DNA from 2 places in the Aeribacillus sp. JST-2 genome. Region 1 is predicted to be linked to the other one. Evidence: a T-box and tRNA genes for the amino acid it is inferred to sense, from the RefSeq annotation. Region 1 holds a T-box; the other holds one or more tRNA genes.
What was found. The T-box of region 1 lies ahead of leuS (leucine--tRNA ligase). A T-box ahead of a tRNA ligase gene usually reads a tRNA of that ligase, here a tRNA-Leu.
Positions count from the first base shown of each region.

Region 1 (3,389 bases):
GAGTGTCTGCTCCATGGCTTTCTACAATTTCATCCGGATTGACGACGTTTCCTTTTGATTTGCTCATCTTTTCATGGTTTTCGCCGAGAATCATTCCCTGGTTAAACAATTTTTGGAACGGTTCTTTTGTCGGAACCACCCCGATATCATATAAAAATTTATGCCAGAATCGAGCATATAACAAGTGCAAAACGGCGTGTTCGGCACCGCCAATATAAATATCAACAGGCAGCCACTTTTTGAGTTTTTCAGGATCAGCTAATTTGTCCGGATTGCGCGGATCGATGTAGCGCAAATAATACCAACAGCTTCCAGCCCATTGCGGCATCGTGTTCGTTTCACGACGTCCTTTTTTCCCTGTTTTCGGATCGACGACATTCACCCAATCTTGAATGTTGGCTAAAGGCGATTCACCTGTACCCGAAGGTTTGATTTCATCTGTTTCCGGCAGCATTAGCGGCAGCTCCTCTTCCGGGACAGGCGTAATGGTTCCGTCCTCCCAGTGGATAATCGGTATCGGTTCTCCCCAATAACGTTGGCGGCTGAACAACCAGTCGCGGAGCCTGTAGGTTACTTTTCTTTTTCCTTTTTGATTCGTTTCCAGCCATTTGATCATCGTATCAATAGCTTCTTCTTTTTTCATTCCGTTTAAAAAGCCGGAATTGACATGCTCGCCGTCTCCAGTGTAAGCTTCTTGCTCAATGTTTCCTCCCGCTACGACTTCTTTGATTGGCAAATCAAATTTTTTGGCGAATTCATAGTCCCTATCATCGTGGGCTGGAACAGCCATGATGGCTCCTGTTCCGTAGCTCATTAATACGTAATCGGCAATCCAAATCGGCAATTTTTCGCCGCTGACAGGATTGACGGCAAAAGCTCCCGTGAACACTCCTGTTTTTTCCTTCGCCAAATCTGTTCTTTCCAAATCGCTTTTGCTTTTAATTTGATCTAAATAGGCTTCAACGGCTTCTTTTTGCTCATCAGTTGTAATTTCCTTTACAAGCGGATGCTCTGGTGCCAACACTGCATAAGTGGCGCCGAAAAGTGTATCAGGGCGAGTAGTGAAAACAGTAAATGTTTTATCAGTTCCATCTACTGCAAAATGAATTTCTGCTCCTTCCGACCGGCCGATCCAATTCCGCTGCATTTCTTTAATGCTTTCCGGCCAATCAAGCTCTTCCAAATCTTCCAGCAGCCTGTCTGCATATTCGGTAATTTTTAATACCCATTGTTTCATTGGGCGGCGAATAACAGGGTGCCCCCCTCTCTCGCTTTTTCCGTCAATCACCTCTTCATTCGCCAAAACGGTTCCCAGAGCAGGACACCAGTTGACAGGCACTTCATCGATATATGCAAGCCCTTTTTCGTAAAGCTTTAAAAAGATCCATTGAGTCCATTTATAATATTCTGGATCTGTCGTGTTGACTTCCCGATCCCAATCATAGGAAAAACCGAGGGATTGGATCTGTCTGCGGAAATTATCAATATTTTTCTTCGTGAATTCAGCCGGATCGTTGCCTGTATCGAGCGCATATTGCTCAGCCGGAAGGCCGAATGCGTCCCATCCCATCGGATGGAGCACGTTATAGCCTTGCATCCGTTTCATACGAGCTAAAATATCCGTTGCCGTATAGCCTTCCGGATGGCCGACATGAAGTCCGGCGCCTGACGGATATGGAAACATATCCAAAGCATAAAACTTCGGTTTATCGGAATCATCTTCAGTTTTAAAGGTTTTGTTCTCGAGCCAATATTTTTGCCACTTTTTCTCGATTTCGCGATGGTTGTAGCTCATGCTAGATCCTCCTTTTCTTTATGGACAAGAGACGTATAATAAAAAATCTCCCATCCCAACGACGAAGGGACGAGAGACAATATCCCGCAGCACCACCCAAATTAGCGCAACATTGCGCTCATTCTGCTCACAAATGCGGAAGCACGTCGGGCACGAATCTGCTGAAAAAGTATTTCATACCCGTAACTTAAAGGGTTTCATGAATAAACAACGATTGACCTGCACCATGCGCCAATTCTCTGAACGCATTTATTCACTACTAATCCTTTTCATCGTTGTTGCTTTTTCATACTGTTATTTTAATGAATTTTCTAATGTCATGCAAGTCAATGTCGAAAAATTTGGATTTTGCTTATGAATCTTTCTCGCCAAGAAATGTTTAATAATTGACAGAACCTTGATAAACCGATGAAAGCATGATTTCTGCTTCATTTAAAATATCTTGTAAAATTGATTCCGCTGCGTTTGGTTGGTGAAGCAGTTTTAAATTCTCTTTCATCTCATCCATTTTTTCCGGATGGTTGAATAAATCATTGACGGTATCCCGAACTTGTTCAAGTTTGTTGATCACGATGGCTGCACCTTTTGAGGAAAACAACTCTGCATTCTCTTTTTCCTGACCCGGAACCGGTTTATACAAAATAAGAGGAACTTGCAAAGCGGCCGCTTCGCTTAATGTGATTCCACCAGGTTTTGTAATCATGCAAGAACAAATTCGGAACAGCTCATCAATTCTTTCTACATACCCGAAAATTTTAATTCTGTCTGGATGCCTATGCTGAAGCGGTTCAAGCTCTGCTTTCAAAGATTGATTATTTCCGCATACAACGGCTATTTGCATGTCATCCCGCACAAAAAAAGATTCACATAAATCTTTGACATTTTTTAAAACACCATGCGCCCCTGCAGCGATCAGCAAAATTTTCTTTTTAGGATCCAATCCGTATTTTGCATATAATGTGGACGTTTCAATGGTTTCTTCAAAATGGGGGCGAATAGGAATACCCGTTACCTTGACCAGATACGGGGGGATGTTATGCTGAACGAGCTTACGCTTTAAATCTTCGCATGAAACATAATATTTATCTATATTTTTATGAATCCAAACCCGATGAAGGCAAAAATCTGTCAATACATTAAAGGTAGGAATGAATAAACCTGTGCGAGTCCGGTATTCGGGAACGACGGTAATTGGAAAAGTATTAATGATAATATCGGGATTCATCGTTCGCACAAGCTCTTGCAGCCTGCGGTGGCCAAGTTTTACATATAAATTCATAATGCGTTTATTAGACATTTTGTCAACACTATAATAGAATAAACGATAAAATTGTTTTCCGATGGAGAAACTCTTCAAATATAAGTATCTAGTAATTTCCGCCATGATTGGATGGGACTCGCTGATCAAATCAGAAACTGTCACTTTGTCGATTCCCATTTTGCGCAAAGACTGCTCCAACGTTTTGGCAACTTGTATATGGCCGTTTCCGTAATGAGCCGTTAAAATTAAAATCTTTGGATCTTTTAACATTTTCTTCACCTCAATTTAAAGCAGCTCAACAATTAAAACGAACAAAAACAAAGATGGTTTCAT
Region 1 covers NZ_JBVVUU010000028.1:28,418-31,806, reverse strand. The annotation lists gene leuS (leucine--tRNA ligase) at 1-1,795, opposite strand, end outside; T-box leader at 1,858-2,077, opposite strand; gene AC0KTX_RS12765 (diglucosyl diacylglycerol synthase) at 2,175-3,326, opposite strand.

Region 2 (3,389 bases), on a different contig from region 1:
AAAACATATATTATATCTGTAACGAACTTTTTATGATGCAGCCGCGGCAATAGCAGCATCGTCTTTTATCACTTTGTCAATAATGGCGCTGCCAAGACAAATCTCACCTTCATAAAATACCGCTACTTGCCCTGGTGTCACAGCCTTAACTGGTTTTTCAAATTCTACAAACACCGTTCCATCCGGACGAATATGGACACGCACCTTTTGATCCTCTTGACGGTAGCGGAATTTAGCTGTACATGCAAACGTACTAAGACGAACATCCCCATTTATCAAGTTCAGGTTTGATGCAATCAGTCCAGTAGAGAACAATGCCGGATGGTCTTTGCCTTGAGCAACAAGTAAAACATTGTTGTCTAAATCTTTATCGACGACATACCAAGGTTCTCCTGTTCCTTTGCCGCCGATGCCAAGCCCTTTTCGTTGGCCGATTGTGTAATACATTAAACCATCATGAGTACCGAGCACTTCTCCATCAAGCGAACGAATTTCTCCAGGCTGTGCCGGCAAAAAATTCTTTAAAAAGTTTTTGAAATTTCGTTCTCCAATAAAACAGATTCCGGTACTATCTTTTTTATTGGCGGTAATAAGGTTCAATTCTTGGGCGATTTTTCGCACCTCACCCTTCGTTAACTCACCCAGCGGGAACAGAACTTTAGACAAATGGTCCGATGTTAGCTGGCTAAGAAAATACGTTTGATCTTTATTCGCATCTTTTCCACGCAGCAAGGTGATTTGGCCATTTTCTCTGTTGATTCTTGCGTAATGACCCGTTGCGATATAATCCGCATCAAGTGAAAGAGCATAGTCAACAAACGCTTTAAATTTAATTTCAGTATTGCATATTACATCTGGATTCGGTGTTCGGCCTCGCTTCAGCTCATCCATGAAATACGTAAATACACGATCCCAATATTCTTTTTCAAAGTTTACGCCATAGTAAGGAATCCCGAGTTGGTTGGCAACTCTTTTAACATCTTCGTAATCTTCAGCCGCTGTACATACTCCATCATCATTCGTATCATCCCAGTTTTTCATAAATACCCCGATGACGTCGTACCCTTCTTTTTTAAGAAGGTAAGCAGCTACAGAGGAATCCACTCCTCCAGACATTCCGACGACTACTCGTTTTTTCTTCAACTTCCTTCACCCCCTAAAACTGAAATATTTTTAGTTACAGTTTTGTTTAAAAAAATTTTTATGCGCAACAAAATATTTTGTTTCATGTATGAAACGAACTATTGTTATGGATTTCATTAATGATATCTTTGACGGTCACACCTTTTAAATAGTTTAAAAAATGTTCTTCTGCATTATGAAAAATGCGAATAAGTATATCTGATAGATGTTTGCCTATTATGCAATTGTCATTGGAATCGGGACATTTCGGCACAAGCGTTTCCTCACTAGTGATTCTAAAAATTTTGTCTAACGTAATTTGTTCAGGTTGAGCGTTTAAAGAGAATCCACCCTTTGCCCCTTCTTTAGAAGTAATTATATTTTCTTTTCTTAATATGCTTAAAATTTTTCTTAATCTTACTGGGTGGACAGAAACACTTTGAGAGATGTCTTCACTGGTTACTCGCTGGTTTTGCTTTTCGGCTAAATAAGCAACGCAGTGAACGGCAATCGAAAAATCGCTATTCATATCGAACCTTCCTCCTAAATGTAATAATAAAGATTACAGTTTATATTGTCAACTCAATAAATTACTTCTATTCGTCTGCCGTGAATTAAATTTAGGAGATGAATCCTTAATAAAATCTCTAACAATTCATCAAACGTGTATTCAATTTCTACGATGTCATCAGATATTAGCAAAAGTTCCACGACTCAGCTCTCCTCTTCTTACACTCTTGCTCTTTCTCTGCAATTTTCTCTCATTTTCCATTCTTTTCACTTTCCATTTCACCTCACCGAACACGATTGTACGCACACGATTTTTCCTTCTCGAATCGTATTCGGTAAATAAAAGACAAGGGATTCCACCTATGTGAAACCCCTTGTCTCTAAAGCCTTTGTCCTATTTTCGATGCCGATGGTGGGAGTCGAACCCACACTCCCGCAAGGGAACACGATTTTGAGTCGTGCGCGTCTGCCAATTCCGCCACATCGGCGTGTTCAAATTGAATAACTACTCAATGGTGCCGAGGACCGGACTTGAACCGGTACGGTAGTTACCTACCGCAGGATTTTAAGTCCTGTGCGTCTGCCAATTCCGCCACCCCGGCGTTGGAATTGGAGGCGGCACCCGGATTCGAACCGGGGATAAAGGTTTTGCAGACCTCTGCCTTACCACTTGGCTATGCCGCCCAATTTTGGAGCGGAAGACGGGACTCGAACCCGCGACCCCCACCTTGGCAAGGTGGTGTTCTACCACTGAACTACTTCCGCATAATGAAAGATGGCTGGGCTAGCTGGATTCGAACCAGCGCATCACGGAGTCAAAGTCCGTTGCCTTACCGCTTGGCTATAGCCCATTAACATGGGGCGACTGATGGGAATCGAACCCACGAATGCCAGAGCCACAATCTGGTGCGTTAACCACTTCGCCACAGTCGCCATCGCCATATTGGCAGGGGCAGTAGGAATCGAACCCACACCGGAGGTTTTGGAGACCTCTGTTCTACCGTTAAACTATGCCCCTAGAATGGTGGAGGGGGACGGATTCGAACCGCCGAACCCTGAGGGAGCGGATTTACAGTCCGCCGCGTTTAGCCACTTCGCTACCCCTCCAAAGTAAATGCCGGCGAGAGGAATCGAACCCCCAACCTACTGATTACAAGTCAGTTGCTCTACCAATTGAGCTACACCGGCATATGTAAATGCTAACATGGTGGCTCGGGACGGAATCGAACCGCCGACACAAGGATTTTCAGTCCTTTGCTCTACCGACTGAGCTACCGAGCCTTATTATGGCGGTCCCGACGGGAATCGAACCCGCGATCTCCTGCGTGACAGGCAGGCATGTTAACCGCTACACTACGGGACCAGTTGGTTGCGGGGGCAGGATTTGAACCTGCGGCCTTCGGGTTATGAGCCCGACGAGCTACCGGACTGCTCCACCCCGCGATAATAGAGAAATTTTAAAAACTTTCTAATATGTAAAAAATTCAATCTATATCAATAGCGTTATCATTGATCGCTTATTATGTATATGGTGGAGGATGACGGGATCGAACCGCCGACCCCTTGCTTGTAAGGCAAGTGCTCTCCCAGCTGAGCTAATCCTCCATGGTGACCCGTACGGGATTCGAACCCGTGTTACCGCCGTGAAAGGGCGGTGTCTTAACCACTTGACCAACGGGCCAAAATTTTCATCTGGCGGAGAGCAAGGGATTCGAACCCTTGAGACGGCGTTGACCGTCTACACGATTTCCAATCGT
Region 2 covers NZ_JBVVUU010000029.1:28,265-31,653, forward strand. The annotation lists gene mnmA (tRNA 2-thiouridine(34) synthase MnmA) at 31-1,143, opposite strand; gene AC0KTX_RS12915 (RrF2 family transcriptional regulator) at 1,226-1,651, opposite strand; gene AC0KTX_RS12920 (hypothetical protein) at 1,705-1,833, opposite strand; tRNA gene AC0KTX_RS12925 (tRNA-Leu) at 2,037-2,120, opposite strand; tRNA gene AC0KTX_RS12930 (tRNA-Leu) at 2,146-2,234, opposite strand; tRNA gene AC0KTX_RS12935 (tRNA-Cys) at 2,243-2,316, opposite strand; tRNA gene AC0KTX_RS12940 (tRNA-Gly) at 2,323-2,397, opposite strand; tRNA gene AC0KTX_RS12945 (tRNA-Gln) at 2,409-2,483, opposite strand; tRNA gene AC0KTX_RS12950 (tRNA-His) at 2,490-2,565, opposite strand; tRNA gene AC0KTX_RS12955 (tRNA-Trp) at 2,577-2,650, opposite strand; tRNA gene AC0KTX_RS12960 (tRNA-Tyr) at 2,655-2,739, opposite strand; tRNA gene AC0KTX_RS12965 (tRNA-Thr) at 2,748-2,820, opposite strand; tRNA gene AC0KTX_RS12970 (tRNA-Phe) at 2,838-2,913, opposite strand; tRNA gene AC0KTX_RS12975 (tRNA-Asp) at 2,920-2,995, opposite strand; tRNA gene AC0KTX_RS12980 (tRNA-Met) at 2,999-3,075, opposite strand; tRNA gene AC0KTX_RS12985 (tRNA-Val) at 3,162-3,237, opposite strand; tRNA gene AC0KTX_RS12990 (tRNA-Glu) at 3,239-3,313, opposite strand; tRNA gene AC0KTX_RS12995 (tRNA-Ser) at 3,326-3,389, opposite strand, start outside.
Region 2: it has a tRNA-Leu gene. The T-box ahead of leuS (leucine--tRNA ligase) is inferred to sense a tRNA for this amino acid. The anticodon was not compared.